2 regions of the Oceanimonas sp. GK1 genome follow, and region 2 is predicted to be linked to the other one. Evidence: predicted binding sites of a transcription regulator. Region 2 holds the regulator's gene; the other holds the start of a gene.
The links. The regulator NrdR, encoded in region 2, represses ribonucleotide reductase genes. The targets are predictions, from matches to a motif close to CACNNTATANNGTG.
Positions count from the first base shown of each region.

Region 1: nrdA (class 1a ribonucleoside-diphosphate reductase subunit alpha) is a predicted target of NrdR. The motif match lies at 3,239-3,252, and genes of this name have one in related genera.

Region 1 is NC_016745.1:2,452,824-2,467,433, forward strand. Features, by position in the region: gene gyrA (DNA topoisomerase (ATP-hydrolyzing) subunit A) at 1-1,382, opposite strand, end outside; gene ubiG (bifunctional 2-polyprenyl-6-hydroxyphenol methylase/3-demethylubiquinol 3-O-methyltransferase UbiG) at 1,594-2,292, shown strand; gene GU3_RS11635 (HAD family hydrolase) at 2,296-2,970, shown strand; gene nrdA (class 1a ribonucleoside-diphosphate reductase subunit alpha) at 3,306-5,582, shown strand; gene nrdB (class Ia ribonucleoside-diphosphate reductase subunit beta) at 5,699-6,832, shown strand; gene yfaE (class I ribonucleotide reductase maintenance protein YfaE) at 6,829-7,101, shown strand; gene GU3_RS11655 (DUF1496 domain-containing protein) at 7,103-7,366, opposite strand; gene GU3_RS11660 (hypothetical protein) at 7,835-8,311, opposite strand; gene GU3_RS11665 (AarF/ABC1/UbiB kinase family protein) at 8,404-9,711, shown strand; gene GU3_RS11670 (EAL domain-containing protein) at 9,791-12,307, shown strand; gene GU3_RS11675 (ABC transporter ATP-binding protein) at 12,340-14,172, shown strand; gene recD (exodeoxyribonuclease V subunit alpha) at 14,214-14,610, opposite strand, start outside.
Region 2 is NC_016745.1:1,231,632-1,246,241, forward strand. Features, by position in the region: gene accC (acetyl-CoA carboxylase biotin carboxylase subunit) at 1-677, opposite strand, end outside; gene accB (acetyl-CoA carboxylase biotin carboxyl carrier protein) at 687-1,148, opposite strand; gene aroQ (type II 3-dehydroquinate dehydratase) at 1,185-1,634, opposite strand; gene acs (acetate--CoA ligase) at 1,959-3,908, opposite strand; gene GU3_RS05950 (3'-5' exonuclease) at 4,064-4,681, opposite strand; gene GU3_RS05955 (putative nucleotidyltransferase substrate binding domain-containing protein) at 4,793-6,583, opposite strand; gene GU3_RS05960 (YqaA family protein) at 6,660-7,091, opposite strand; gene GU3_RS05965 (gamma-glutamyl-gamma-aminobutyrate hydrolase family protein) at 7,084-7,773, opposite strand; gene GU3_RS05970 (amidoligase family protein) at 7,761-8,729, opposite strand; gene GU3_RS05975 (DUF2956 domain-containing protein) at 8,771-9,124, opposite strand; gene GU3_RS05980 (molecular chaperone TorD family protein) at 9,133-9,750, opposite strand; gene glyA (serine hydroxymethyltransferase) at 10,003-11,256, shown strand; gene nrdR (transcriptional regulator NrdR) at 11,554-12,003, shown strand; gene ribD (bifunctional diaminohydroxyphosphoribosylaminopyrimidine deaminase/5-amino-6-(5-phosphoribosylamino)uracil reductase RibD) at 12,004-13,119, shown strand; gene GU3_RS06000 (riboflavin synthase) at 13,119-13,772, shown strand; gene ribBA (bifunctional 3,4-dihydroxy-2-butanone-4-phosphate synthase/GTP cyclohydrolase II) at 13,803-14,610, shown strand, end outside.

The DNA.
Region 1 (14,610 bases), 1.2 Mb from region 2:
AGTTCCAGAATGGCCTGGGCCTGCTGCTCGGTCAGGTAGTACTGGCCGTCACGAATGCCGTATTCCGGCTCCAGCCATTCCGGACGAGCGGCATCGTCACCGGCGCGCTCCAGCATGCTGGCCACGTTGCCCAGCTCCCAGCCCTGAGCCAGCAGCCCGGCCTTGGCTTCCGCCGGGGTCGGTGAGCGGCGAATAAGCTCAATCACCGGATCGATGTTGGCCAGAGCAATGGCCAGGCCTTCCAGGATATGAGCCCGGTCCCGCGCCTTGCGCAGTTCAAATACGGTGCGGCGGGTGACCACTTCGCGCCGGTGCTGAATAAAGCACTCCAGCATGTCCTTCAGGTTGAAGGTGCGCGGCTGATTGTTGTCCAGCGCCACCATATTGATGCCGAACACGGTCTGCATCTGGGTCTGGGCGTACAGGTTGTTGAGGATCACCTCGCCCACCTCGCCCCGGCGCACTTCAATCACAATGCGCATACCGTCCTTGTCGGACTCGTCACGCAGGGCGGAAATGCCTTCAATCCGTTTTTCTTTGACCAGCTCGGCAATCTTTTCAATCAACCGCGCCTTGTTCACCTGGTAAGGCAGCTCGGAGACGATGATGGTCTCGCGGCCGGTTTTCTCGTCGGTTTCAATCTCCGCCAGGGCACGCACGTAGATCTTGCCACGGCCGGTGCGGTAGGCGTCGAAAATGCCCGACTTGCCGTTGATGATGCCGCCAGTGGGAAAATCCGGGCCGGGGATCAGCTCAATCAGCTGATCGATACTGATGTGCTCGTCGTCGATCAGCGCCAGGCAGCCATCCACCACCTCGTTGAGGTTATGGGGCGGAATATTGGTGGCCATGCCTACGGCAATGCCGGAAGAGCCGTTCACCAGCAGGTTGGGCACCTTGGTGGGCATCACCGCCGGGATCAGCTCGGTGCCGTCGTAGTTGGGCACCCAGTCAACGGTTTCCTTGTCCAGATCCGCCAGCAATTCGTGGGCGATTTTGTCCATGCGCACTTCGGTGTAACGCATGGCGGCGGCGGAGTCGCCGTCCACCGAGCCGAAGTTGCCCTGGCCGTCGACCAGGGTGTAGCGCATGGAGAAGTCCTGAGCCATGCGCACTATGGTGTCGTATACCGCGCTGTCGCCGTGGGGGTGATATTTACCTATTACGTCGCCCACCACACGGGCCGACTTTTTATAGGGTTTGTTCCAGTCGTTGCCGAGTTCGTTCATGGCGAACAGCACGCGGCGATGCACCGGCTTCAGGCCGTCTCGAACATCAGGAAGGGCACGCCCCACGATCACGCTCATGGCGTAGTCGAGATAGGAGCGCTTCAACTCTTCCTCGATGTTGATCGGCATGATTTCTCGGGCCAAATCGGTCATAGCAAGCCTTGTCCCCAGGTTATTGATTATATGGCTTTAAAAAGCGTGCCATTCTACCACAGTTCCGGCCCGACGGGAGCCGCTACGGCAAGTCTCGTTACCGGGCCGGTGGCACTGGCGCAAATTGGACGGTTTTTCGCGGGCTGGCGGCCCCGGGCCGCTTGGTTATAATGGACGCCTCAATCGGCCAGGCACTTAAGGCAACTTTTTCATGAACGTAGATCAACAGGAAATCGACAAGTTCGAGGCCATGGCCTCACGCTGGTGGGACATGGACGGCGACTTCAAGCCGCTGCACGACATCAACCCGCTGCGCCTGGGCTGGATTGCCGACAAGGCCAATGGTCTGTTTGGCAAGCAGGTGATCGACATCGGCTGTGGCGGCGGCATTCTCAGCGAAAGCCTGGCCCGGGAAGGGGCCGAGGTCACCGGTGTTGACATGGGCCAGGAGCCGCTGGCGGTGGCCCGGCTGCATGCCCTGGAAAGCGGCGTCAGCGTCCATTACCGCCAGGCCACCGCCGAGCAGATGGCCGCGGAGCGCCCCGAGCAGTTTGACCTGGTGACCTGCATGGAAATGCTGGAGCACGTGCCCGAGCCGGCATCGGTGGTGGCGGCCTGCGCGCAACTGGCCAAACCCGGCGCCAACCTGGTGTTTTCCACCATCAACCGCAATCCCAAGGCCTGGCTGCTGATGATCGCCGCCGCCGAGCACCTGCTGAAAATGGTGCCCAAGGGCACCCACGATCACCGCAAGTTTATTCGCCCCGCCGAGCTGTGCCGCTTCATCGAAGCCGCCGGCCTGGTGGTCAAGGACATTCAGGGCGTGGTGTACCGGCCGCTGCACGGCGACTTTGCCCTCAGCCGCGACGCCGACGTCAATTACATGATCCACGCCATCAAACCGGAGTAAACCATGCTCAAGGCGGTCCTGTTCGATCTCGACGGCACCCTGCTCGACACCGCCGGGGACATGGGGGCGGCGGCCAACTTTGTGATCACCGGGCTGGGGCTCAGCGCCCTGCCCGACGAGGTGCTGGCCTGCACCACCTCCGACGGCTCCTACGCCCTGCTCAGGGCCGGCATTCCGCCGGCCCTGATCGAACAGCACGGGCTCGAGCAATTGCGGGACCGCATGCTGGGCTTTTATCGCCAGAACCTGTGCCACCACACTCGGCCCTATGCCGGTGTGCCCGAGCTGCTGGACTGGCTGAACCAGAACGACATTCCCTGGGGCGTGGTCACCAACAAGCCGGCGGCGCTCACCGAGCCGCTGCTGGCCGGCCTGCCGCTGTTTGCCCGCTGCGGCGTCACCGTCAGTGCCGACACCCTGCCCTTTAAAAAGCCCCATCCGGCGCCCTTGCTGCATGCGGCGGAGCAACTGGGGGTGGCCGCCGGCCATTGCGTGTACGTGGGCGATCACCGGCGCGACATTGAAGCGGGCCTGGCCGCCGGCATGAGCACCCTGGCCGCCGGCTGGGGCTATGTGTCGGCGGGCGAGGATCCCTACCGCTGGCAGGCGAAAGGGGTAATGGACTCTGTTGAAGCACTTTCGTACTGGCTTAAAGGGGCCTTGGACCCCGGCTGCTGAAAGATCCCGCGGATCCGCAAGCAGGCGTTTTTTGCAAGCCAAATATTTCAAAAAAAGTTTTTCGCCGGCCACAAAAAAACCAGTGTTTTGGTAATGCCAGAGCGCCAACGCCACAGCAGTTAGTGAACACAAACATCGGGTCACTTCACACAGATTATCCACAAGCTGCCCAGATCCCGGGCGGGTTGAGAATCGGCAATCAACCCTCTATATTGTGCCCATTCCAACTAAGACAACTAGATGTTGTGTTTACGCCACACAGCAACCACACTATATAGGGTGGTTGTCGCGCACGGGCTTGAGCGGCACAACACCACTGGGAGAAGGTCCATCTCATGAATAAACATCTGCTGGTTACCAAACGCTCCGGCGCCAAGGAGCCCATCGATCTGGACAAGATCCATCGGGTGATCACCTGGGCCGCCGAAGGCCTGGACAACGTCTCCGTGTCCCAGGTGGAGCTGCGCTCCCATATCCAGTTTTATGACGGTATCCGCACCGAAGACATTCACGAGACCATCATCAAGGCCGCCGCGGATTTGATCTCCGAGCAGACCCCGGACTACCAGTATCTGGCCGCCCGCCTGGCCATGTTCCACCTGCGCAAGAAGGCCTACGGTGAATTCGAGCCGCCCCACTTTTATGATCACGTGGTGCGCCTGACCGAGATGGGCAAGTACGACCAGCACATTCTGGCGGACTACAGCCGCGACGAACTCAACGAGCTTAACGGCCGCCTGCACCACGAGCGCGACATGGACTTCTCCTATGCCGCCATCAAGCAGCTCGAAGGCAAGTACCTGGTACAGAACCGGGTGACCGGCGACATTTACGAAAGCCCCCAGTTCCTGTACATGCTGGTGGCTGCCTGCCTGTTCTCCAAGTATCCGAAAGAGACCCGGTTGGACTACGTGACCCGTTTCTACGACGCCGTGTCCACCTTCAAAATTTCCCTGCCCACGCCCATCATGTCCGGCGTGCGCACCCCCACCCGCCAGTTCAGCTCCTGCGTGCTGATCGAGTGCGGCGACAGCCTGGATTCCATCAACGCCACTTCCGGCGCCATCGTGCGTTATGTGTCCCAGCGTGCCGGCATCGGCATCAACGCCGGCCGCATTCGCGCCCTCGGCAGCCCCATCCGTGGTGGCGAGGCCTTCCACACTGGCTGTATTCCCTTCTACAAGCACTTTCAGACCGCGGTTAAATGCTGCTCCCAGGGCGGCGTGCGCGGCGGTGCCGCCACCCTGTTCTACCCCATGTGGCACCTGGAAGTGGAATCTTTGCTGGTGCTCAAGAACAACCGGGGCGTGGAAGAAAACCGCGTGCGGCACATGGACTACGGCGTGCAGATCAACCGGCTGATGTACCAGCGCCTGATCAAGGGCGGCGACATCACCCTGTTCAGCCCGTCCGATGTACCCGGCCTGTACGATGCCTTCTTTGAGGATCAGGCGAAATTCGAGGAGCTGTACGTCAAGTACGAGGCCGACGACAGCATTCGCAAGCGCACCGTCAAGGCGGTGGAGCTGTTCTCGCTGATGATGCAGGAGCGGGCCGGCACCGGTCGCATCTATGTGCAGAACGTGGATCACTGCAACACCCACAGCCCCTTCGACCCCAAGGTCGCCCCGGTGCGCCAGAGCAACCTGTGCCTGGAAATCGCCCTGCCCACCAAGCCGCTGATGGACATCAACGACGAGAACGGCGAAATCGCCCTGTGCACCCTGTCGGCCTTCAACCTCGGCGCCATCGACAAGCTGGAAGACCTGGAAGGCCTGGCCGATCTGGCGGTACGCGCCCTCGATGCCCTGCTCGACTACCAGGACTATCCGCTGCTGGCCGCTCAAAAAGGCTCCATGAACCGCCGTACCCTGGGCATTGGCGTGATCAACTACGCCTACTACCTGGCCAAGCACGGTGTGAAATATTCCGACGGCAGCGCCATCGGCCTGACCCACAAGACCTTTGAAGCCATTCAGTACTATCTGCTGAAAGCCTCGGTACAGCTGGCCAGGGAATTCGGCCCCTGCCCGGCGTTCAATGAGACCACCTACGCTCAGGGCATTCTGCCCATCGACACCTATAAAAAGGATCTCGATGCCATCTGCCAGGAGCCGCTGCACCTCAACTGGGAAGCCCTGCGGGAAGAAATCAAGACCACCGGCCTGCGCAACAGTACCCTGACCGCGCTGATGCCCTCCGAGACCTCCAGCCAGATCTCCAACGCCACCAACGGCATCGAGCCGCCCCGGGGCCTGGTCTCGGTCAAGGCCTCCAAGGACGGCATTCTCAAGCAGGTGGTGCCGGAGTACGAGCGCCTCAAGAGCCAGTACGAGCTGCTGTGGCAGATGCCGTCCAACGACGGTTACCTGCAACTGGTGGGCGTGATGCAGAAGTTCGTGGATCAGGCCATTTCCGCCAACACCAACTACGATCCTGCCCGCTTTGAAGGCGGCCGGGTGCCGATGAAACAATTACTGAAAGACCTGCTGACCGCCTACAAGTTCGGTCTCAAGACCCTGTATTATCACAACACCCGTGACGGGGCCGCAGACGCCCAGAACGACCTGCAGGAAGATGACGGCTGCGCCGGCGGCGCCTGCAAGATTTAAGGCGCCACTCTGAAATAATCCGCGGCGGGTTTTTCCCGCCGCCGTGCGCAGCGTCGCTTAACCCCGCTCAAGGCGGTAAAGCGGCACTGCGCTCATTGTTTTGCGGAACGAGAAAAATGTCTTACACCACTTTCAGTCAAGTTCAGAACGATCACATGAAAGAGCCCATGTTCCTCGGCAATCCGGTGAACGTGGCCCGCTACGACCAGCAGAAATACGAGATTTTTGAAAAGCTCATCGAAAAGCAGCTGTCCTTTTTCTGGCGCCCGGAAGAAGTGGACGTGTCCCAGGACCGTATCGACTACCAAGCCCTGCCGGATCACGAAAAGCACATTTTCATCAGCAACCTCAAGTACCAGACCCTGCTCGACTCCATTCAGGGCCGCAGCCCCAACGTGGCACTGCTGCCGCTGGTGTCCATCCCCGAGCTGGAAACCTGGATTGAAACCTGGGCGTTTTCCGAGACCATTCACTCCCGCTCCTACACCCACATCATTCGCAACATCGTCAACAACCCGGCGACGGTGTTCGACGATATCGTGGCCAACGAGCACATTCAAAAGCGCGCCAAGGACATTGCCCACTATTACGATGAGCTGATCGAGTACACCAGCTACTATCACCTCTACGGTGAAGGCGAGCACGAGATCAAGGGCCGCACCGTGCAGGTCAGCCTGTATGAGCTGAAGAAAAAGCTGTATCTGTGCCTGATGTGCGTCAACGCCCTGGAAGCCATTCGTTTCTATGTGAGCTTTGCCTGCTCCTTTGCCTTTGCCGAGCGCGAGCTGATGGAAGGCAACGCCAAGATCATCAAGCTCATCGCCCGGGACGAAGCCCTGCACCTGACCGGCACCCAGCACATGCTCAACATTCTGCGCAGCGGCGACGACGATGCGGATATGGCGCAAATCGCCCAGGAATGCGAGCAACAGTGCTTTGAGCTGTTCAAGGCCGCCGCCATTCAGGAAAAGGAATGGGCCGAATACCTGTTCAAGGACGGCTCCATGATCGGCCTGAACCGGGACATTCTGTGTCAGTACGTGGAATACATCACCAACCTGCGCATGCAGGCGGTGGGGCTGGAGCCGGCCTTTGCCGGTGCCAAACAAAACCCCATTCCCTGGATCAATGCCTGGCTGTCGTCCGACAACGTGCAGGTGGCGCCCCAGGAAGTGGAGGTGAGCTCCTACCTGGTCGGCCAGATTGACTCCCAGGTGAGCCACGACGATCTGGGTGATTTCGAGCTGTGAGCCGCGTCCGCACCCGGGATCTGAGCTTTGAGCTGCGGGCAGGGGAAACCCTGCTCGACGGCCTGGAGCGCACCGGTCACGCGGTGGAATACCAGTGCCGCAGCGGTTACTGCGGCGCCTGCCGTACCACCCTGGTTAACGGATCCGTGCACTACCCGCAGCCCCCGCTGGCCTTTGTGGCCAGCGGCGAAGTCCTGCCCTGCTGCTGCCGCCCCGAGGGCGACGTGCAGCTCGACGTGCCCCTGCTGGCCCTGAAGCAACAGGCCTGAGTCAGTCGCGGCGCTGGTCTGCCGCCGGCTCAAAGGGATGCCAGCTCAACCGGCCGTTTTGCTCAAACGACTTTTCCCGCTCGCACACAAACCACTGCTCGCCCATGTTGATGACGGATCCTTTCGAATAGCGTTTGTCTTCGAAATAGCACACCGGCTCGGTGCCGGTGGCAATGTTCAGCTCCACCGGGGCGGTAGAAATAGTATCGGCAGCCGCCAGCGCCGACAGCCCCCACAAGCTGCTCATCATCATTCTTTTCATCATGTTTTCTGCTCTCCCGAAAGTCCGCCTGCATTCTACCATTGCCGGGCAGGCGACGGCTTGCTTTTCCGGTTGCCCTTGGCTAGGGTAGCTATAGTCATTTTTTCCAGTATTTTTAGTTAGTTGCAAACACTTGCAGGTTCATGTCTGCACCTTGGCTGGTTTTGTTGGTCTTGCCTGAAGGGCAGCTGATAAAAGGAGACATCGCCTTGAAGTAGTCATTTGCCGTGACCATGAGGTAACGCTGTCGTCATCACGACGTTTTGCGCCCGCCAAAGGGAAAACGGCACCTTTTTGCGGGCGAGCAAGAACCGGAGCTACATCATGAGCAAGGAAAAAGTGAAAAAGAAAGCCCAGAAAACCCTGAAGGAAAAACGCCAGGAGAAACGGGACAAACGCACTCACCAGGACTGATCCGTTCTGAGGTTCCGTTGTCAGGGCGCCGTATCGGCGCCCTTTTTGTTGGTCTGCTCAGTCAAAATACCATTCCCACCGCAACTGCCTGATCTGCCCGCCCCGCCACTCGATGGTGACGGTTTCCGTGGTGTCCGGTGAGGCATAGCGCCAGCGGTCGGGCCTGCGTTCCGCCGGCGGCCCCAGCTGCTCCGCCAGCCCGGGGCCCGGGCTGCCGGGCTGCAGAAAGGGGGGCAGCGCCGCATGGGGCCGGGTCAGTTGCAGATAAATCGGCATGCCGTCGGGGTGCGCCGCTTCGCGGGACAAGTAGGTCTGGGCTTCCAGCCCCGGGCAGCGCAGGGTTTCTATTTCGTCAATCAACCCGGGCACATGGGGATTGACCACCTGACGATAGCCATACTCGGGCTCGGCACAGGGCGCCTGCATCACCTCGCCGGCAATCTGCTCCAGCCGGGCCAGGGCCCGCTCCTGCTGACCGGCACAGCCGGCCAGGGGCAGCCACAACAACAGCCAGCCAATTCCCCTGCTCACCATGCACTCCTTTCTGTTGATGACATCATGCTCCCTCCCTTGAATATAAATGGCTTTTCCACGGTCTGTATGCACACCCTTCAAAGAACAACACCATGGCAAGCGACGACAAGAGCAGTAAGGTACCGGGCCATCGCCTGGCCCGCATGGGTCATCTGGCCTCTCTCGCCACTCGGGTGGCCGGCAGCATGCTGGGCGAAGGCGCCCGCCGCCTGGCCCAGGGGCAGCGGCCCCGCGCCCGGGAGCTGCTGCTCACGCCCGCCAATGCCCGGCGAGTGGGCGACCAACTGGCCCGGCTGCGGGGAGCAGCCATGAAAGTGGGGCAGCTGCTGTCGATGGACGCCGGCGATCTGCTGCCAGCGGAGCTGGCCGATATTCTGGCCCGGCTGCGCGCCGAAGGCAGCCCCATGCCGGCCGCCCAGCTCAATACCGTGCTGGTGCAGGAGCTGGGCCATGACTGGCAACGCCACTTCAGCCATTTCGAGTTCCGCCCCCTGGCCGCCGCTTCCATCGGCCAGGTACACAAAGCCTGGGCCGACGACGGTGAACCGCTGGCAGTCAAAATCCAGTACCCCGGCATTGCCGCCAGCATCGACAGCGATGTCGACAATGTCGCCACCCTGCTGCGCCTCAGCGGCCTGGTGCCTGCCGGCGTTGATTATCAGGGGCTGCTGGCGGAGGCCAAACAACAACTGCATGCCGAAGCCGACTACCGGCTGGAGGCGCGCCAGCTGGCCCGTTTCAATGCGCTGCTGGCGGATGATCCGCGTTTTGTACTGCCACGGGGTCGCACCGATATCAGCACGTCCCGGCTGCTGGCCATGAGTTTTGTGGCAGGCAAGCCGGTGGAAAGCCTGGAATCACAGCCCCAGGCGCTGCGCAATCATATTGTGACGTTACTGTTTGAGCTGCTGTTTCGTGAATTGTTTGAGTTCAGCCTGGTGCAGACCGATCCCAACTTCGCCAATTTTCTGTATCAGGGTGAACGGCTGGTGCTGCTCGACTTTGGCGCCACCCGGGCATACGCCCCCGGCTTTGCCCAGGGGTACCGCCGGCTGTTTGCCGCCGCCCTGGCCGGTGACCAGGCCGGCATGGCGGCGGCGCTGAGCGACATCGGCTTTTTCAGCCAGCACATTATACCGGCCCAGCAACAGGCGGTGCTGCGGCTGGTCCAGCTGGCCTGCGAGCCGCTGCAGCAGGATGCGCCCTTTGACTTTGGTCGCAGCACCCTGGCCCAGCGCCTGCGCCAGGCCGGCACGGCCCTCAGCATGCAGCAGAATTACTGGCACAGCCCCCCCGCCGATGCGCTGTTTCTGCACCGCAAGATAGGCGGCCTCTACCTGCTGGCGGCGCGCCTGGGGGCGCAGGTGAATGTACGGCGGCAGCTACAACCCTGGCTGTGAAAACCGCGCACCGGATTTGCCAAGGCCAAGGCCGCCATATTATGGTACGGGGTTAAACGACCCCACCTATTTGAGCACCGTGACCAACGCCAAGCCCGCCGACATTACCATTGAACGCCTGATGCACACCGGTCTGCTGACCTGTGCGCCCGATACGCCGTTGCGCGAGGCGACCGAGCGCATGGCGTCCCGCCGTTGCAGCTCCATTCTGATCGTCGAAAACAACCAGGCAGTGGGGATCTGGACCGAGCGGGACAGCCTGCGGCTGGATCTGACCCGGACGGATCACCTGGACCTGCCCATTCGGCAACTGATGAGCCAGCCGGTGCATTGCCTGCCACGCCATACGCCGGTGGCCGAGGCCGAACAATGGTTTCGCCAGCACCAGTGCCGGCACCTGGTGGTGGTGGACGACGAGGGCCTGCCCGTCGGCATGGTGTCGCAAACCGACATGGCGCTCAAGCAGGGCATGGAGCCCTATCTCAGCCTGCGCCGAATCAGCGAAGCCATGAACGCCTCTCCCCTGATATTGCCAGGCAGCATGTCTCTGGCCCGGGCCGCCACCGAGCTGCTGAGCCACGACCAGGACGCGGCCGTGATCACCTGCTCGCCGGTACAGCTTGGCATCATCACCGAACGCGACATGGTGCGCTGCATCGCCCGCCACCCCGGCAACACCCCCATTGGAGAGCTGGCCAGCCGGCCGCTGCTGTCGGTTTCCCCCGAAGACAGCCTGCTGCATGCCCGGGATCTGCTGATCGACCACAGGGTGCGCCACCTGGTGGTCAAACAGCAGGAGAAGGTGGTGGGCCTGTTGGGGTTTCGGGAGATCATCAACGGCGTGGAGCACCGCTACCTGCAACAGTTGCAGCAGGCACTGGCGCAACGGGACCAGGCGCTGCACAGCTCCCGCCTGAACCTGCAGCTGGCGGAGCGGGTGATCGAGGCCTCGCTGGAAAGCATCGTCGTGACCGATGCCAACAACCGCATTGTCTTCGTCAATCCGTCCTTTACCCATACCACCGGCTACAGTGCCGAGGAAGTCATCGGCCGCACGCCGGCCATGCTGTCCTCGGGCCGTCACGATGCCGCCTTTTACCAGGCCATGTGGAACACCCTGCACGAACAGGGTTACTGGCGCGGCGAAATCTGGAACCGGCGCAAAAGCGGTCAGCTCTATCTGGAGATGCTGACCATTACCGCCATTCAGGACGACGACGGCCGGATCACCCATTTTGCCGCCCTGTTTACCGACATCACCCATATTCGCGAAAACGAAGACAAAATTCGCCGACTGGCCTATTACGATCCCCTGACCGGCCTGCCCAACCGGCGTCTGCTGGAGGACCGGCTGGATCTGGCGATACGTCACGCCAACCGCAGCAAACAGCATCTGGCGGTGATCTTTCTCGATCTCGACCACTTCAAGCAGGTCAACGACACCCTTGGCCACGCCGCCGGCGACGAGCTGCTGCTTGAGGTCTCCCGGCGTATTCGCACCCGGCTGCGGGAAGACGACACCCTGGCGCGCCTCGGCGGCGACGAATTTATCGTGCTGCTGCCCGAGCTGAACGAGCCCGACGAGGCCAGCCGGGTCGCCCGCCGGCTGATCGACGCCATTGCCGAGCCCTTTCAGATCAACAACCACCAGTTTCGTATCGGCTGCAGCCTGGGGGTCAGTCTATACCCGGACGACGCCAACTCCGCCGAGCAACTGCTGCATCACGCCGATGCGGCCATGTACCAGGCCAAGCAGGAAGGGCGCAACGATTACCGGCTGTTCAGCCGCAACATGAACCATCAGCAGCACCAGCTGCTGGCCATGGAAACCGCGCTGCGCTACGCGGTGGAAACCGGTGAAGGCCTGAGCGTCTATTACCAGCCCCAGGTCAACCGCGCCACCCGCATGCTGGCCGGTGCCGAAGCCCTGGCCCGCTGGCATCATCCCGACTTCGGCCAAGTGTCGCCGGGGGCCTTTATTCCCCTGGCCGAGCGGGCCGGGCTGATGGTACCGCTCGGCATGACATTGCTGCACCAGGTGGCGGCCCAGCAACGCCGCTGGCTGGACATGGGGCTGATGCCGGTGCCGGTGTCGGTCAACCTCTCGGCCCAGCAGTTCTGGCAGCACAACCTGCTGGTGCAGTTTCGCCTGCTGCTGGCGGAGCACCGGCTGCCGGCGGGCCTTATCGGCATTGAACTCACCGAAAGCGTGCTGCTCGACAAACAGCGGCAAGCCATCCCCCTGCTCTACGGCCTGCGCGAGCTGGGCTGTACCATTGCCATCGACGACTTCGGCACCGGCTACTCCTCCCTGAGTTACCTGCAGGATCTGCCGGTCAACAGCCTCAAAATCGACCGCAGCTTTATTCAGCGCCTTGGCGAGTCCCGCAGCAGCAATGCCATTCTGGCGGCGGTCACCGGCATGGCCCGGGAGCTGGAATTCAAGGTGGTGGCGGAAGGGGTGGAAACCGAGGAGCAGATGCAGGCCCTCGGCCGCTATCCGGTGGATCTGATCCAGGGATACCTCACCGGCCGCCCGGTGCCGGCAAACGACTTTGCCAGCCAATGGTTGAGCGCAGTAAGGTGTGAGGAGTAAGCTCCCCGGCGCACCCGTAACTGGAAACCCCGATGTTCAAACTGTTTGAAAGCCTGACCCGGCCGTTCCCCGAAGAGGCGCCCACCCAGCCCCCCGCCGGGCTGTACGCCTTCTGTCGCCACTACACCCGCGGCTTTGAATGGCCCCTTGTGGCCATGGCGCTGCTCAGTGCCCTGGTGGCCATCGTCGAAGTCTCCCTGCTGGGCTTTATGGGCCAGCTGGTGGATATGCTGGCCCGCCACAGCCCGGCGTCGTTCTGGGCAGAAGAGCGCAATACCCTCATGTTTATGGGCGGGCTGGTGCTGGTTGTCTTGCCGGTGCTGGCCTTCAGCCACGCCATGCTGATGCACCAGTCCCTGCTGGGTAACTATCCCATGTCCATTCGCTGGCTGGCTCACCGCTACCTGCTGAACCAGAGCATGACGTTCTATCAGGATGAGTTCGCCGGCCGCATCGCCACCAAGGTGATGCAGACGGCGCTGGCGGTGCGGGAAACCGTGATGAAGCTCTTGGACGTACTGGTGTACGTGTCCGTGTACCTGATCTCCATGCTGGTGATGATGGGTCACTCGGATCTGGCCCTGATGCTGCCCATTCTGCTCTGGCTGCTGCTCTACGTGGGCATTCAGTGCTACTTTGTGCCGCGCATGAAGCGCATCGCCACCGCCCAGGCCGACGCCCGCTCCATGATGACCGGGCGCATTGTCGACAGCTATTCCAATATCACCACGGTCAAGCTGTTTGCCCATGCCGATGCGGAAACCCGTTACGCCAAACAGGGCATGCGCGCCTTTCTCACCACCGTTTATGGCCAGATGCGCCTGGCCACCTGCTTTGTGCTGAGCGTGGATGCCATCAACTACCTGTTGCTGTTCACCATTACCGCCCTGTCGGTGGGCCTGTGGATGAATGCCACCGTAACCGTAGGGGTGATCGCCGTGGCCATCAGCATCGCCCTGCGGCTGCAGGGCATGTCGAAATGGATCATGTGGGAGATCGGTGCCCTGTTCGAAAACATCGGCACCGTGATCGACGGCATGAACACCCTGTCCAAATCCGTGGCCATAGAAGACAAGGCCAATGCCACTGACCTGACCGTGAGCCGGGGTGCCATTCGCTTTGAGGACGTCACCTTTCACTATGGCCGGGACGAGCCGGTCATCGAGCATTTCAACCTGGACATCAAACCCGGTGAGAAGGTGGGCCTGGTGGGCCGCTCCGGGGCGGGCAAGTCCACCCTGGTCAACCTGCTGCTGCGCCTGCACGAGCTGGAAGCCGGCCGCATCACCATCGACGGCCAGGACATCACCACCGTGACCCAGCATTCCCTGCGTGGCCAGATTGGCATGGTGACCCAGGACACCTCCCTGCTGCACCGCTCCATTCGGGAAAACATTCTCTACGGCCGGCCCGATGCCGCCGAGCAGGACATGATTGCCGCCAGCCGCCAGGCCCACGCCCACGACTTTATACAGAGTCTGGAAGACAAGGACGGCCACCGGGGTTACGACGCCCAGGTGGGCGAGCGGGGCATCAAGCTCTCGGGCGGCCAGCGCCAGCGCATTGGCATTGCCCGGGTGCTGCTCAAGGATGCCCCCATTCTGGTGCTGGACGAGGCCACCTCGGCACTGGACTCGGAAGTGGAAGCCGCCATTCAGGAAAGCCTGTATCAGCTGATGGAGGGCAAGACGGTGATCGCCATCGCCCACCGACTTTCCACCATCGCCGCCATGGACCGCCTGGTGGTGATCGACCAGGGCCGCATCGTCGAGCAGGGCTCGCACCAGGATCTGCTGGCCCAAAACGGCATCTACGCCCAGCTGTGGCACCACCAGACCGGCGGCTTTCTGGCCGACGGGGTGTAACGGGGTTGGGAGCCCGGGCTCGTCGCCCGCGTTCCCCCTTCCTAGGTCAGGCTCTCCAGCAGGCCGCTGCGCCGCTCTACCCGCCGGGCAATGGCCTGCTCAAACACCCCGGCCCGGGGCTCCACCAGGGTAAACCGGTGCCGGGCCCGGGTAATGCCGGTATAGAGCAGCTCCTTGGTCAGTACCGGGTTCAGGGCCTCGGGCAACATCAGGGCGGTATGGGCAAACTCCGAGCCCTGAGACTTGTGTACCGTCATGGCGAACACCGTCTCCACCTCCCCCAGCCGGCTGGGCAACACAAAACGCAAGCCGCCGCTGCCGTCGTTGCGGGGAAAGGCCACCCGCAGCTTCATGCTGCCGTCTTGCTCGGGCAGGCGCAGGGCAATGCCGATGTCCCCGTTCATCAGCCCCAGGCCGTAATCGTTGCGGGTCACCAGT
Region 2 (14,610 bases):
GCCAGATGAATGGCGTTGCCCTGGCCGTCGGCCAGTACCTGAATTTCGATATGGCGCGGATTTTCCAGGAATTTCTCCATGTACACCATGTCGTTGCCAAAGGCGGCACCGGCCTCGGCCTTGGTCATGGCAATGGAGTTTTCCAGCTCGCTCTCGGAGCGCACCACGCGCATGCCGCGACCACCGCCGCCACCGGCGGCCTTGATGATCACCGGGTAGCCAATGCGCTTGGCAATGGCGGCGTTGCGCTTGGCGTCGCCGCCAATGGGGCCGTCCGAGCCCGGTACGCAGGGCACGCCGGCCTTCTTCATGGCGTCAATAGCGGACACCTTGTCGCCCATCAGGCGAATGGTGTCGCCACGGGGGCCGATGAAGATAAAGCCGGACTTTTCCACCTGATCGGCGAAATCGGCGTTTTCCGCCAGAAAGCCGTAACCGGGGTGAATGGCCACGGCGTCGGTCACTTCGGCGGCGGCGATGATGGACGGCACGTTCAGGTAAGACTGGGTGGCCTGGTTGCCACCGATGCAGATGGACTCGTCGGCCAGCAGCACGTGCTTGAGATCGCGGTCGGCGGTGGAGTGAACCGCCACCGTCTTGATCCCGAGCTCCTTACAGGCGCGCAGAATGCGAAGGGCGATTTCACCGCGGTTGGCGATGACTACTTTATCCAGCATGGGAATTCCTTATTCGATGATGAACAGGGGCTCGTCGAATTCAACGGGCTGGGCGTTGTCGACCAGAATGGCCTTCACCACGCCGGCCTTGTCGGCCTCGATCTGGTTCATCATCTTCATGGCTTCAACAATACACAGGGTGTCGCCCACGTTCACGGTCTGGCCCACTTCCACGAAGTTTTTGGCACCGGGGCTGGAGGCGCGGTAGAAGGTACCGACCATGGGGGAACGCATCACGTGGCCGCTCAGCTCGGGGGTGGCGGCTTCAGCGGCCGGGGCCGCAGGGGCGGCGGCAGGGGCAGCGGCGGGAGCCGGGGCGGCCTGCACCTGATACTGGGGCATCATCTGGGCCGGCGCCGGGGCGCCATAGCGGCTGATGCGTACCGATTCTTCACCCTCGGCAATTTCCAGCTCGGCGATACCGGATTCTTCAACCAGTTCGATCAGTTTCTTGATTTTACGAATATCCATGAGCGTTCTCTTTAGTTTTGTTGATGCTGATATGAATCAGCGACGGGCCAGATAGCGGGCCGCCGCCTCAAGGGCAAATTCGTAACCATCGGCACCCAGGCCACAGATCACCCCCACCGCCTTGTCTGCCAGGTAGGAATGATGGCGGAAGGGCTCGCGGGCGTGCACATTCGACAGATGCACTTCAATGAAGGGAATGTTCACGCCCAGCAGGGCATCACGAATGGCCACACTGGTGTGGGTGAAGGCGGCGGGATTGATGATGATAAAATCCTGCCGGCCATCGGCCTGGTGGATGGCGTCGAGCAGAACGTGCTCCGCGTTGGACTGGACATGGCTGAGGTCGATATCACGCCCGGCGGCCTGCTCGGTCAGGCGGGCAACGATGTCGTTCAGGCTGTTGTTGCCATAAATGCCCGGTTCGCGTCGGCCCAGCAGGTTAAGGTTTGGCCCGTTGAGCAGCAGAATTCGGTATTTATCGGCCATTGTGCAGCAATCCTCGTCAATCTTGCGGTATTCACGTCGAGTTACAGGGAGCCTAGCGTTTTTTGCCGGTCGCTGGCAAATAAAAATACGCGTTTCGACCCGGTGCGCCCAATTATAGTGATTTCATGAAAATTGGCAGCAATTTACTGGTCTAATGACTAATAATTTTTTATCCGTGCGAAGGGATACGGCAGGCTACAGGCAGGATGAACGGCAGAACGTTCCGCAAACTGTGATTGTTGCTGCGACAAAAAGCGACAGCAACTGAACGGCAGGCATAAAAAAACGCCGCTGGAAGCGGCGTTTTTCAGTGGCGGGGCTGGGTCAGGCGACCTGGCTGCGCTCTTCGATCAGGCGATCCACCACACTCGGATCCGCCAGGGTGGAGGTATCCCCCAGGGAGTCGGTCTCGCCGGTGGCAATCTTGCGCAGAATGCGACGCATGATCTTGCCGGAGCGGGTCTTGGGCAGGCCTTCGGCCCAGTGGATCACGTCGGGCGTGGCGATGGGGCCGATTTCCTTGCGCACCCAGTCCTTCACTTCCTTGTGCAGCTCGGCGGACGGCACTTCGCCGGCGTTGAGCGTCACATAGGCGTAGATGCCCTGGCCCTTGATGTCGTGGGGAACCCCCACCACGGCAGCCTCGGCGATCTTCGGATGGGCCACCAGCGCCGACTCGATCTCGGCGGTGCCCATGCGGTGGCCGGACACGTTCAGTACGTCGTCCACCCTGCCGGTGATCCAGTAGTAGCCGTCTTCGTCGCGGCGGGCGCCGTCACCACTGAAGTAGGTGCCGGGGAAGGTGGAGAAGTAGGTCTGCTCAAAGCGGTCGTGGTCACCGAACACGGTGCGCATCTGACCGGGCCAGGAGTCCAGGATCACCAGGTTGCCGTCGGTGGCCCCTTGCAGCTGGTTGCCTTCACCGTCTACCAGCGCCGGCTGCACGCCAAAGAAGGGGCGGGTAGCGGAGCCGGGCTTGAGATCGGTGGCGCCGGGCAGCGGGGTGATCAAAATGCCGCCGGTTTCGGTCTGCCACCAGGTGTCCACGATGGGACAGCGTTCGTCGCCGATCACCCGGTAGTACCATTCCCAGGCTTCCGGGTTAATGGGCTCACCCACCGAGCCCAGAATGCGCAGGCTGGCGCGGCTGGTGTCTTCCACCGCTTCGTCACCCTTGGCCATAAAGGCACGGATGGCGGTCGGCGCGGTGTACAGAATGTTGACCTGGTGCTTGTCGACCACCTGGGCCATGCGGTTGGTCTTGGGATAGTTGGGCACGCCTTCAAACAGCAGGGTGGTGGCACCGTTGGCCAGGGGGCCGTAGATCAGGTAGCTGTGACCGGTGATCCAGCCCACGTCGGCGGTACACCAGTACACATCGCCCGGGTGGTAGTCAAAGACATACTTGAAGGTCATGGCGGCATACACCAGGTAGCCACCGGTGGTGTGCAGCACGCCCTTGGGGGTGCCGGTGGAGCCGGAGGTGTACAGAATGAACAACGGATCTTCGGCGTTCATTTCCGCCGGGGGGCAGTCGGTACTGACCTTGGCCACGGCTTCGTGCCACCAGATATCACGATGATCATGCCAGGCGATGTTGCCACCGGTGCGCTGATACACGATCACGCTCTTGATGGTGGTGACCTCGGGGTTGGTCAGGGCTTCATCCACGTTGGCCTTGAGCGCCACCCGGCGACCGCCACGCAGGCCCTCGTCGGCGGTGATCACCACCTTGGCCTTGGAATCGATAATACGGCTGGCCAGCGCATCGGGAGAGAAGCCGCCAAACACCACGGAATGCACGGCGCCAATGCGGGTACAGGCCAGCATGGCCACGGCCGCTTCCACCACCATGGGCATGTAGATGCTGACCACGTCGCCCTTCTGCACGCCCTTGGCCTTCAGCACGTTGGCAAAGCGGCACACCTGCTCGTGCAGCTCGCGGTAGGTGACCTTCTTGTCGTCCTCGGGGCTGTCGCCTTCCCAGATAATGGCGACCTCATCGGCCTTGGTGGCCAGATGACGGTCGATACAGTTGGCAGACAGGTTCAGGGTGCCGTCTTCAAACCACTTGATGCTGATGTGGCCGGGATCGTAGGAGGTGTTCTTGACCTTGGTGTAGGGTTTGATCCAGTCAACGATTTTGCCCTGCTCACCCCAGAAGGCATCGGGGTTGTCAATGGATTGCTGATACATGGCCTGATAGCCGGCCTCGTCCAGCAACGCGGTCTTTGCAATTTCGGGCTTGACCGGATGAACCTTTACTTCACTCATTATTCCGCTCCTTGGTTGTAACCATTGGTTAACAAGGTGACCCAGATGGTCGTTACGCTCAATTAGACTTTCGGCTAGCCAAAGCCCGCCGGGCTGGGTGCATCATGCTTTCCCTGCCCAGTATACGGTCTTGCGAGGCGCTTGCCAGCCTCCTGTTAACGACGGTTTAAAGTGGGTTCCGGTGCCAGCGCCAGGTACATCAGTGCCGTGGTCAGGGCATCGCCAAAGGCGGTATGGCGTGCCAGCAGGGGCACCTTCAGCTGGCGGGCCATGTGCTCGAAGTCGAGGTTGGGATCGATCTCGGGGTTTTGCCGCAGCTGACGCCGCCGGTAGAGGTGGGCCAGCTCAATGTGGCGGTTGGGCAGCTCAAAGCCGAACTGCTCCCGGGTCAGCCGGCTCAGAATGGCAATGTCGAAGCGCACGTGATAGCCCAGCAGCGGCCGGTTCTGAATAAACCCCAGCAGCCGGCCCAAGGCCTCGTGGGTAGGGGATCCTTCCCCCAGATCCTGATGGCGCAGGCCGTGAATGCGAATGCTGTCGCCGGTGAGCTTGGGGCTGGCGCCCAGGGTCAGCTCCAGCCGCTGGCTGGTGAGCACCCGGCGGCCACGAATGGGCACGGCGGCAATGGTCAGCACATCGGCCCGGCGCGGATCCAGGCCGGTGGTTTCGGTGTCGATGGCGATGATCTCATCGCCCCGGTAGGGCTCGAACAGGTGACGCCAGGGGCTGTCGGCGAACTTGCGCGCCAGCCACAACCGCTTCAGTGGCAGCATGTTGACTCCGTTTTGTGACTGTTGGTCATTCCGGGCTAGGCCCCGGAATCCATTCTGCAGACCACGGTGCAATCCGCCTCGGACACCGGCCTGCGCCAGCATGACGGCACCCTACAATCCCCGGATCTGAAAGTGCACTTCCAGTTTCTGCTTGAATTTCTTGACCACGTGCAGGGCATGGCGCAGCAGATCCCGCTGGTGCCGGGGCAGGGCGGCCGGATCCAGCAACTGGCTGAGGCCGTCGCCGCCCCGGGCCAGCTGCTGCTCCAGCCGCAGTTGCCAGAACAGGGTCAGCGCCGCACTCAGGTTGTCGGCCTGCTCCGGTTCGAAAATGTGCTGGTCGGTGAGCAGACGAATGCGCTCCAGGGTGTTGGTTTCAAACACCCCCTGCTCCAGGGCCAGGGCCCGCACCCCCTGCACCACCGGAAAGATGCCGCCGCGTTTGATGTCGAGCCCCTTGTCGGACTGCTTGATGTCCCCAAAAAAGGTCAGCGGGGTGTGAAAGCGCAGCGCCTGAGCGGCGAACTCGCTCAGCAGCAGATCCCGGCCCTTGACCGCCGCCAGCAGGTGCTTCTGAAAACGCCGCACCAGGGACTCGCGCCCGGCAATAAAGTGGGGATCGGCGATAATGGCCAGTTGCATATGGCTGTCCGGGGTATTGCGGCTGACCCAGTGGTCGAGGCAGGCGGTCCAGTCGTCCAGGCGCTTTACCCAGTCGGGATTGTTGACCATCACCTTACCCGGGCAGGGCGGATAGCCGAGCCGCTCCAGATAACGGCTGAACTGCTCGGCGTAGGGCAGCACCTCGGCGGGGCTGAGATTCTGATCCAGTATCAGGGCATTGTCCTGATCGGTTTTCAGTACCTGCTCGCCTCGGCCCTCGCTGCCCAGCACCATCAGCGCCAGCCGGTCGTGCAGCTCGGGCGGAAAGGCGAACGCAAAGGCCTTGCGCATCAGCTGGCTGTTGAGGCTGGCCAGCAGCTTCATGATAAAGGGCAGGCGCACGCCGTTGTTGTGCAGGTTTTCCACCAGCATGCCGAGAGTGGCAGCGGCCTCGGCCAGCTCGTCGATGTTGCCGGCCCGCAGTATGCGCAGCCCCAGCACCTGGGAGTGGGTGGAAAACTGGCTGAGCAGCTGGGTCATCTCGAGAATGCCTGCCAGCTGCTCACCTTCCATCACCGCCACCCGCTCAATTTTTTTCTGCACCATCAGCATCAGGGCATTGAACAGAAAGTCGCCCTTTTGCACCGACACCAGGTTGAAGCTGGCCAGCACATGCACCGGCTCGCCGGCGGGCAGTGCGTCGAGTACGGCGCCGTAAAGCAGATCGGTGCCGGTGAGCATGCCAAAGCTGCCGTCGTGGGCCACGATCAGCGACTCCAGGTGATGGGTTTTGAGCAGCTGGGTGGCCTGAAAAATCGAGGTCTGGCCGTCGATCACCATGGCCGGCTGTATGTTGCTGTTGTCGATACGGGTAAGAATGAACTCCGACAGGTTCTTGCGGGGCGCCGCGGTTTGTTGCCGGCCCTGAAGATCCTGCTGAAACCAGGCGGCAAAGTCCGGATTGTCGGTCATCAGGGTGAGAAAGGCCTGGGTCGGCAGCACAAAGCACAGGGTTTCTTCCAGCGCCACATAGCCGTGGCGGCATTCACCGTCGAACTGGCCGCGAAGGTCGAACAAGTCGTCAGTGGTGTACTGGGCGAACACCTCGCCCCGCTCCTTGTGGCGCTCTTCCACCACGCCCTTGAGAATGATGTAAAGGCAGTCGAGCAGCTGCCCGGGCTCCAGAATGGTTTCCCCCCGGGCAAAATAGGCGATGTCGGTCTGGTCGAGCAGATCCTGGCGCTGGTCCAGGGTCAGGGTATTAAAGGGCGGATGATCGAAATTGAACTGATCCTGCATAAGGCCTCCTTGCCGTTATCCGCCCAGTATTACAGTGGTACCGGCTTTTGCCAGCCGACTTTGGTCGCAGGCGAAACTATAGCAGCAGGGTGTCGGCGAACCAGAGAACCACGGCGTAGCGCAGCGCCTTGCCGATAAACACCAGCAGGGTAAACAGTGCCAGCGGTACCCGCATGATGCCGGCGATAAAGGTCAGGGCATCGCCGCCCACCGGCGCCCAGGCCAGCAGCAGCGACCATACCCCAAAGCGCTGAAACCAGCGCTGGGCCCGGTCGAGCTGCTTGTCGTTCACCGGAAACCAGCGTTTGTGGCGGTAGTGCAGCAGGTATTTGCCCAGCCCCCAGTTGACCATGGAGCCAAGGGTATTGCCGATGCTGGCCAGAGCCCACAGCAGCAGGGCGGCGTCGGGCTGGCGGGTGAGCACCGCCGCCAGCACCACTTCCGAATAAAAGGGGGCTATGGTGGCCGCCAGCAGGCTGCTGCCAAACACCAGCAGGTAATCAGTCATAGAGGGCCTCGGGCCAGCTCTGTTCGGCGGCCTGCACCAGGTGTTGAAACAGCCGTCGCTGACAGGACAGGTAGGGCAGGTATTCCGGGTGCCACTGCACTCCCAGCAGATAGTGATCCGTGGTGCTTTCAATGGCCTGCACAAAGCCGTCCAGATCCCGGGCCACCACCGCCAGGCCGCCGCCGAGGCGGTCCACCGCCTGATGATGCAGGCTGTTAATGCGCCAGCGGGGCTGTTGCATAATGTGGCTGAGTCGGCCGTTGCCACAGCCAATGGCGGTCTTGCGCGGCAGCGGCGTGCGCCGGTTGGAGGTATGCAGTCGCTGCGGGCGAATATCGGCGTGCAGCGAGCCGCCCAGCACCACGTTGATAAGCTGAGCGCCCCGGCAGATGCCGAGCAGGGGCAGGCTGGTGTCGAGGGCGTGCTCAATCAGCTCTATCTCAAAGGCATCCCGCTCCGGATCCGCCGGCGCCCGCCCGGTGTCGTGGCCGTACAATGCGGCGTCGATGTCGTCGCCGCCGCCGATGATTAAGCCTTGCAGCTGGTCGCGCCGGTGCCGGTGCATGTTGGCCGGGGTCAGGTGCAGGCCCCGGCCGCCGGCGAGATGCAGGGCCAGGCGGCTGGCCCACCAGGCCAGGGGCAGCCGGCTGTTGGGGCCGGTCACGCCGATCAGCGCAGCCATGGGCGTACCTTCAGGCTCCAGGGATCGATAAAGTCGGGGGTCAGTTGATCCAGGTGTGTCAGATAGGCCCGGCAGGCCCCGGCCAGGCGCTGCTCGTTACTGGCCAGCCGTTCCACCTGCAGCCAGCCGGTCCAGGCGTGGCGCAGGGACCACGCCGGGTTGTCGATATCGGAGTTGGGCAGCCGGTAGTGCAGGGTGGGGCGCTTGTGGACCTTGTCGTCCTGTACCACCGCCTGCACTTTGGACTCGTCGTGCCAGGCCAGCAGGGGCAGCAAGTCCATGGCCCGGTTGCGGGTCGGGTTCCAGGCCAGGTAGTCGGCGGTAAAGCCGGCCATGTCGGGCCGGTAGCGGGGGTTCAGCACCAGTCGCACATAGTCCTTGGGAAAAGCGCGAATATAGGGGGAAATTTTGCGGGCGGTGACGATGTCTTCGTGCTCCGTCAGCCAGTCGTGCAGGCACAGGTAGGCGCGAAAGTAGCGCAGCAGAGTGGCAATGCCGGTATCTGGCAGCTCGGGGTTGAGGTGCAGGCCAAAGGCATAATACAGGGCGTGGCGGGTGCCATGGGCGCCGTGTTGGCGCAGCTGTTCAAACAGGCGGTTGAGCTCATCGAGCCGGGACAGGGGCAGGGGCGGGCACACCAGCTCCAGCGGCACCAGTTGCCGTGCCAGGCTGCCCAGCAACTCGGTGGCGGCCTGCTCCAGCTCGCCGGGCGGGTGCCGGCGCTGGGCCCGGGCCAGTTGCTTGAGGTAGTCAAAGTCGAGCTCGGCGCGAAAATCCCCCAGGGGCGTGGCAATCTCGAACTCGTATTCGGACACCGGCCGGCGCTCGCCTTCCAGGGTGTCGGCCACCAGGGCCACCAGTTGCGGCAGGGACAGGCCGCTCAGCTCCAGCTCCACCCCCAGCCGGCGTTCGGCACCTGCTGAGGTATGCGGCTCGGGGGGCAGGGGCAGTGACATGGGCTCTCCTTGGTCAGCGGTAAGGGGTCAGCAGTCGTGGTTCAGCCGTGGCGGGTCAGCCACAAGTATAGAAAGAAGCTGGCCCAGCTCAGCCCCAGCAGGGCCCAGGGCAGCAGGCCGGCGCGGACCGACGGGGCCGGTGCCGATGCCGGCTCCGGGGCGGCATCGGTGCCGGTGTCCTGCTGGCGTTGTTGCTGCCGGCGGGCCTTGTCGGCGGCGCGGGCCCTGGCCTTTTGCTGCTTCTTGTATTCTTCTATGCCCTTCTGAATGCCCTGAGCAATGAGCCGGGTCTGCTCCTTGGTCTGGCCCGGGCGCTGGGTGGCTTTGGCCACCCGCTCGGCTTCGGCCTGGGTTTCGGGCGAGGCCTCGGATTTTTTGTGCTTGCTGTAACGCATGGGCTGGCCTATTCCGCCACGTTGTTGAGGTAGTGCAGATCCATGATAAACACCGCCTGCAGCAGATGGGCGGCAGCGGCATAAAAGCCTTGCCCGTCCCGCTCGCCACAGCGTTCTGCAAAGGCCGGCAGCCAGTCGATGAGCTGAGTGTTGGCCAGCTCCCGCTGCTGGTCGAGCAATCGGGCGCGCGCCTCATCATCGCTGTCGGCGGCGGCCAGGGCCAGGGTGCCCATCATTTCCAGCTGATTGCACACATGCAGCGGGTCGTCGTCGTTCAACTGGGTGCCGTGCTGCTTGAGCAACACCGTCATCAGCAGCAGGGCCTCCTGGTCGGGCTCGGTCAGGCTGGTGATGTTGAGCAGCGACGGCGCCGCCGTCAGGGCCTGCCACCGTTGTGCCAGGCCGGCCTGGGGCTGGCTCAGTTGCAGCGCCAGCTCCGCCTGGCGACGAAAGGCCTCGGCAGCCTCGGTCAGCGGATCCAGGGTGGCCAGGCTGTCGAGAAAGCGGTGCATGTCGTAACCGCCGAATTCGTTAAGATCGTCTTCGCTCAGGGGGGCGGCAAAGAGGGCGGTAAACCAGTGATACAGCTCGGCTCGGCGCTGGGAAGTGACTCTGAACGCTTGCATAATCCCCTTTCACTTTAAATGGTCGGCCCTCGTCGGGCAGTGAATTGAAACCCCATTCTATCGGGTTTGCCGGTCAACTTCATGCTCGGGGGAGAAAGGGGGCTTGTGTTAATGGGTTTTCAACTTTTTGTGAACTTTTCAACATTAAAGTAAAAAAAACGTGTTTAGCCGGGCTTCGGGGCTAGGCCAGGCTGCCGCTTGGGGGTACACTCTGGCTTTCAGTGACAATCCCCCATGAGTCAGGAGAGACGGATGTTAAAGCGTGAGATGAATATCGCCGACTATGATCCCCAGCTGTGGCAGGCCATCAGCGATGAAACCGTGCGCCAGGAAGAGCACATTGAGCTGATCGCTTCCGAAAACTACACCAGCCCGCGGGTGATGCAGGCTCAGGGTTCCCAGCTGACCAACAAATACGCCGAAGGTTACCCGGGCAAGCGTTTCTACGGCGGCTGTGAATACGTCGACGTGGTGGAAGAGCTGGCCATTGAGCGCGTTAAAGAGCTGTTTGGCGCCACCTGGGCCAACGTGCAGCCGCACTCCGGCTCTCAGGCCAACTCTGCCGTCTTCCTGGCCCTGGTCAAGCCCGGCGACACCGTGATGGGCATGAACCTGGCCCACGGTGGTCACCTGACTCATGGCTCTCCCGCCAACTTCTCCGGCCGCCTGTACAACATCGTGCCCTACGGCATCAACGATGAGGGCGTGATCGATTATGAAGAAATGGAGCGTCTGGCCGTTGAGCACAAGCCGAAGATGATCATCGGCGGCTTCTCCGCCTTCTCCGGCATCGTGGACTGGGCCCGCATGCGCGAAATCGCCGACAAGGTAGGCGCCTGGTTCATGGTCGACATGGCCCACGTGGCTGGCCTTATCGCCGCCGGTGTATACCCCAACCCGCTGCCCCACGCCCACGTGGTGACCTCCACCACCCACAAGACCCTGGCCGGTCCCCGTGGCGGCATCATTCTGTCTGCCGCCAACAACGAAGAGCTGGAAAAGAAACTGAACTCCGCCGTGTTCCCGGGTGGTCAGGGTGGCCCGCTGATGCACGTCATCGCCGGCAAGGCCGTGGCCTTCAAGGAAGCCCTGGAGCCCGAGTTCAAGGAATATCAGGCTCAGGTGGTGAAAAACGCCCAGGCCATGGCCGACGAGTTCCAGAAGCGTGGCTTTAAAGTGGTTTCCGGTGGTACTCACAACCACCTGTTCCTGCTGGATCTGATCGACAAGGACATCACCGGTAAGGAAGCCGACGCCGCCCTGGGTCGTGCTTTCATCACCGTGAACAAGAACGCCGTGCCCAACGATCCGCGCTCGCCGTTCGTGACTTCCGGTATCCGTATCGGTACCCCGGCGGTGACCCGTCGCGGTTTCCGTGAAGCCGAAGTGCGCCAGCTGGCCGGCTGGATCTGCGATGTGCTGAGCAACATCAACGACGACGCCACCATTGCTCGCGTGAAAGAGCAGGTGCTGGACATCTGTCGTCGCCACCCGGTTTACGCGTAAGCGTTAACGGGATGGGTGAACAGGGACTGGGGACTGGTGTTTCCGGTCCCTTTTTTATTGCCGGTTATTAACCGGGCATCGAGGTTGCCGCTGCGCGGCAATATGCGGGCAAGGCTGCCCGCGCTCCAAAGGCGGCATGCTTCTGTGGAGCGCAGGCTGCCAGCCTGCATTAGCGCCGCAGGCGCTCTATCCAGTCCCGAGTCCCCAATCCCGAGTCCCTGTATTTAACTCCCCGCTTTAAATCCACAGCCCGCTTCTTTACACTAACAGCCGGTTAACAGGCCCCGCGGAGGCACCATGCACTGCCCCTTTTGTAACGCAACCGAAACCAAGGTGATCGACTCCCGTCTGGTGGGGGATGGCCTGCAGGTGCGCCGGCGGCGGGAGTGCAATGCCTGCCGGGAGCGTTTTACCACCTTTGAAACCGCCGAGCTGGTGATGCCGCGCATCATCAAGACCAGCGGTATTCGCGAGCCCTTCAACGAAGACAAGCTGGAAGCGGGCATGCAGCGGGCGCTGGAAAAGCGGCCGGTCAGCACCGAGGCCATTGAGCAGGCCATCAGCCGCATCAAATCCCGGCTGCGCGCCACCGGCGAGCGGGAGGTGCCTTCAGAGCTGGTGGGCAACCTGGTGATGGAAGAGCTCAAGCAGCTCGACAAGGTGGCCTACATTCGCTTCGCGTCCGTATACCGTTGTTTTGAAGATCTGCGCCAGTTTGGCGAAGAGATAGCCCGCCTGGAGCAATAAGTGTTCACAAAAGACGATGCGCGCTGGATGGCCAGGGCGCTTGAGCTGGCCCGTCGCGGCCGTTTTACCACCAGCCCCAATCCGGCGGTGGGCTGTGTGGTGGTTAAGGATGGCAACCTGGTGGGCGAGGGCTTTCACCAGCGCGCCGGCGGCCCTCACGCCGAGGTGTTTGCCCTGCGCGAAGCCGGCGCCGCCGCTCAGGGCGCCACCGCCTACGTGACCCTGGAGCCCTGCTCTCACCATGGCCGTACGCCGCCCTGCGCCCAGGGGCTGATTGACGCCGGCGTGACCCGGGTGGTGGCCGCCATGGTGGATCCCAACCCCCGGGTGGCGGGCCGCGGCCTGGCCATGCTGCGTGAGGCAGGCATTCAGGCCGAGGCCGGACTGATGAGCGAGGCGGCGGAGGCGGTGAATGTGGGGTTTCTGCACCGCATGCGTACCGGCCGGCCCTTTGTGACGCTCAAGCTGGCCGCCAGCCTGGATGGCCGTACCGCGCTGGCCAACGGCGAAAGCCAGTGGATCACCGGCCCCGCCGCCCGGCGCGACGTACAGCGCCATCGGGCGCAAAGCTGCGCCCTGCTCTCCGGCGCCGACACCGTGCTGATGGACAACGCCGCCCTCAATGTACGCTGGGCCGAGCTGCCCGCCTCGCTGCGCCATGCCTATGCCGAGCAGGAACTGCGCCAGCCCCTGCGCATTGTGATCGACACCCAAAACCGGCTGCACTCAGGGCTGCGGCTGTTTGCGCAGCCCGGCCCCATTTTATTGCTGCGCGGCCAGGTTACCGGCGGCTTTGGCGACGAGGTGGAAGAGTGCGTATTGCCGCTAACCTCTCATGGCAAGCTGGATCTGGCCCTGCTGCTGGATGAGCTGGGCCGGCGTCAGCTCAATCACCTCTGGGTAGAGGCGGGGGCCACCCTGGGGGGCGCCCTGGTTGCGGCCGGACTTATCAACGAGCTGGTGCTCTATCAGGCCCCCATGCTGATGGGCAACCCGGCCCGGGGCCTGCTGGCGCTGCCGGAATTTACCGCCATGAGTCAGCCGCCCCGGCTGGCCTGGCAGGACTGCCGCTTTGTGGGCGGCGATCTCAAACTGATTGCAAGGGTAACCGACTGATGTTTACCGGTATTGTTGAAGCCACCGGCACCCTGGCCGCCATTGAACGCAAGGGCGCCTCCTCGGTGATCCGCATTCACTGCCCGACATTGGACCTGTCCGATGTGGCGCTGGGCGACTCCATCGCCACCAACGGCGTGTGTCTTACGGTCACGGCGCTGGGCAAGGATTACTACTGCGCAGACGTGTCAATTGAAACCCTTAATCGCACCGGCTTTGCGGATTACCAGTCCGGGCAGGCGGTGAACCTGGAAAAGGCGCTGTTGCCCACCACCCGTCTCGGCGGCCATCTGGTGTCCGGCCATGTGGACGGCGTGGGGCGCATCAGCAAAAAGGCCAAGGTAGGGTTTGCCATTGAGCTGTGGATCGACGCCCCGGCAGAACTTTCCCGTTATATTGCCGAAAAGGGCTCCATCACCGTGGACGGCATTAGCCTGACCGTGAACGCGGTGGCGGGCGCGGCCTTTAAATTGACGCTGGTGCCCCATACATTGGATAACACCACACTGAATGACTGGCAGGTTGGCCGCAGCGTCAACCTGGAGGTAGACATTATCGCCCGCTATCTGGAACGCCTGCTGAGCGGCGGCCAGAGTGAAGCGTCAAGCGGACTGACCCTGGCGACCCTGGCCGCCAGCGGTTTTGTGAAATAGCGGCTAACCGAATCAACCAAGGGGAACATCATGGCCTTAAGCAGTACCCAGGAAATCATCGACGATATTCGTCAGGGCAAAATGGTCATTCTGATGGATGACGAAGACCGGGAAAACGAAGGCGATCTGATCATGGCCGCCGAGCACGTGCGCCCGGAAGACATCAATTTTATGGCCAAATACGGTCGGGGCCTGATTTGTCTGACCCTGACCGAGGCCCGCTGCCGCCAGCTCGACATTCCCCAGATGGTGAGCCGCAACACCGAGCAGTTCTCCACCGCCTTTACCGTGTCCATCGAGGCCGCGGAAGGGGTGACCACCGGTATTTCCGCCGCCGATCGGGCCCGTACCGTGCAGGCCGCCGTGGCCAAGGATGCCAAGCCCGCCGATCTGGTGCAGCCCGGCCATATCTTTCCGCTCAAGGCCCAGAACGGCGGTGTGCTGACCCGCGCCGGCCATACTGAGGCGGGCTGTGACCTGGCCCGGCTGGCGGGGCTGGAGCCGTCGGCGGTGATCGTGGAAATCCTTAACGAAGACGGCACCATGGCCCGCCGTCCGGATCTGGAAAAGTTCGCCGAGCAGCACGGCATCAAGCTGGGCACCATCGCCGATCTCATCGAGTACCGCAACCAGAACGAAACCACCATCGAGCAGGTGGCCCGCTGTAAACTGCCCACCGAGCACGGCGAGTTCGAACTGGTGACCTTTCGCGACACCATCGACAACCAGGTGCACTTTGCCCTGCGCAAGGGCGAGATCAAGGCCGACCAGCCGGCGCTGGTGCGGGTGCATATTCACGACATGCTCACCGATGTGCTGATGACCGACCGCCATGCCA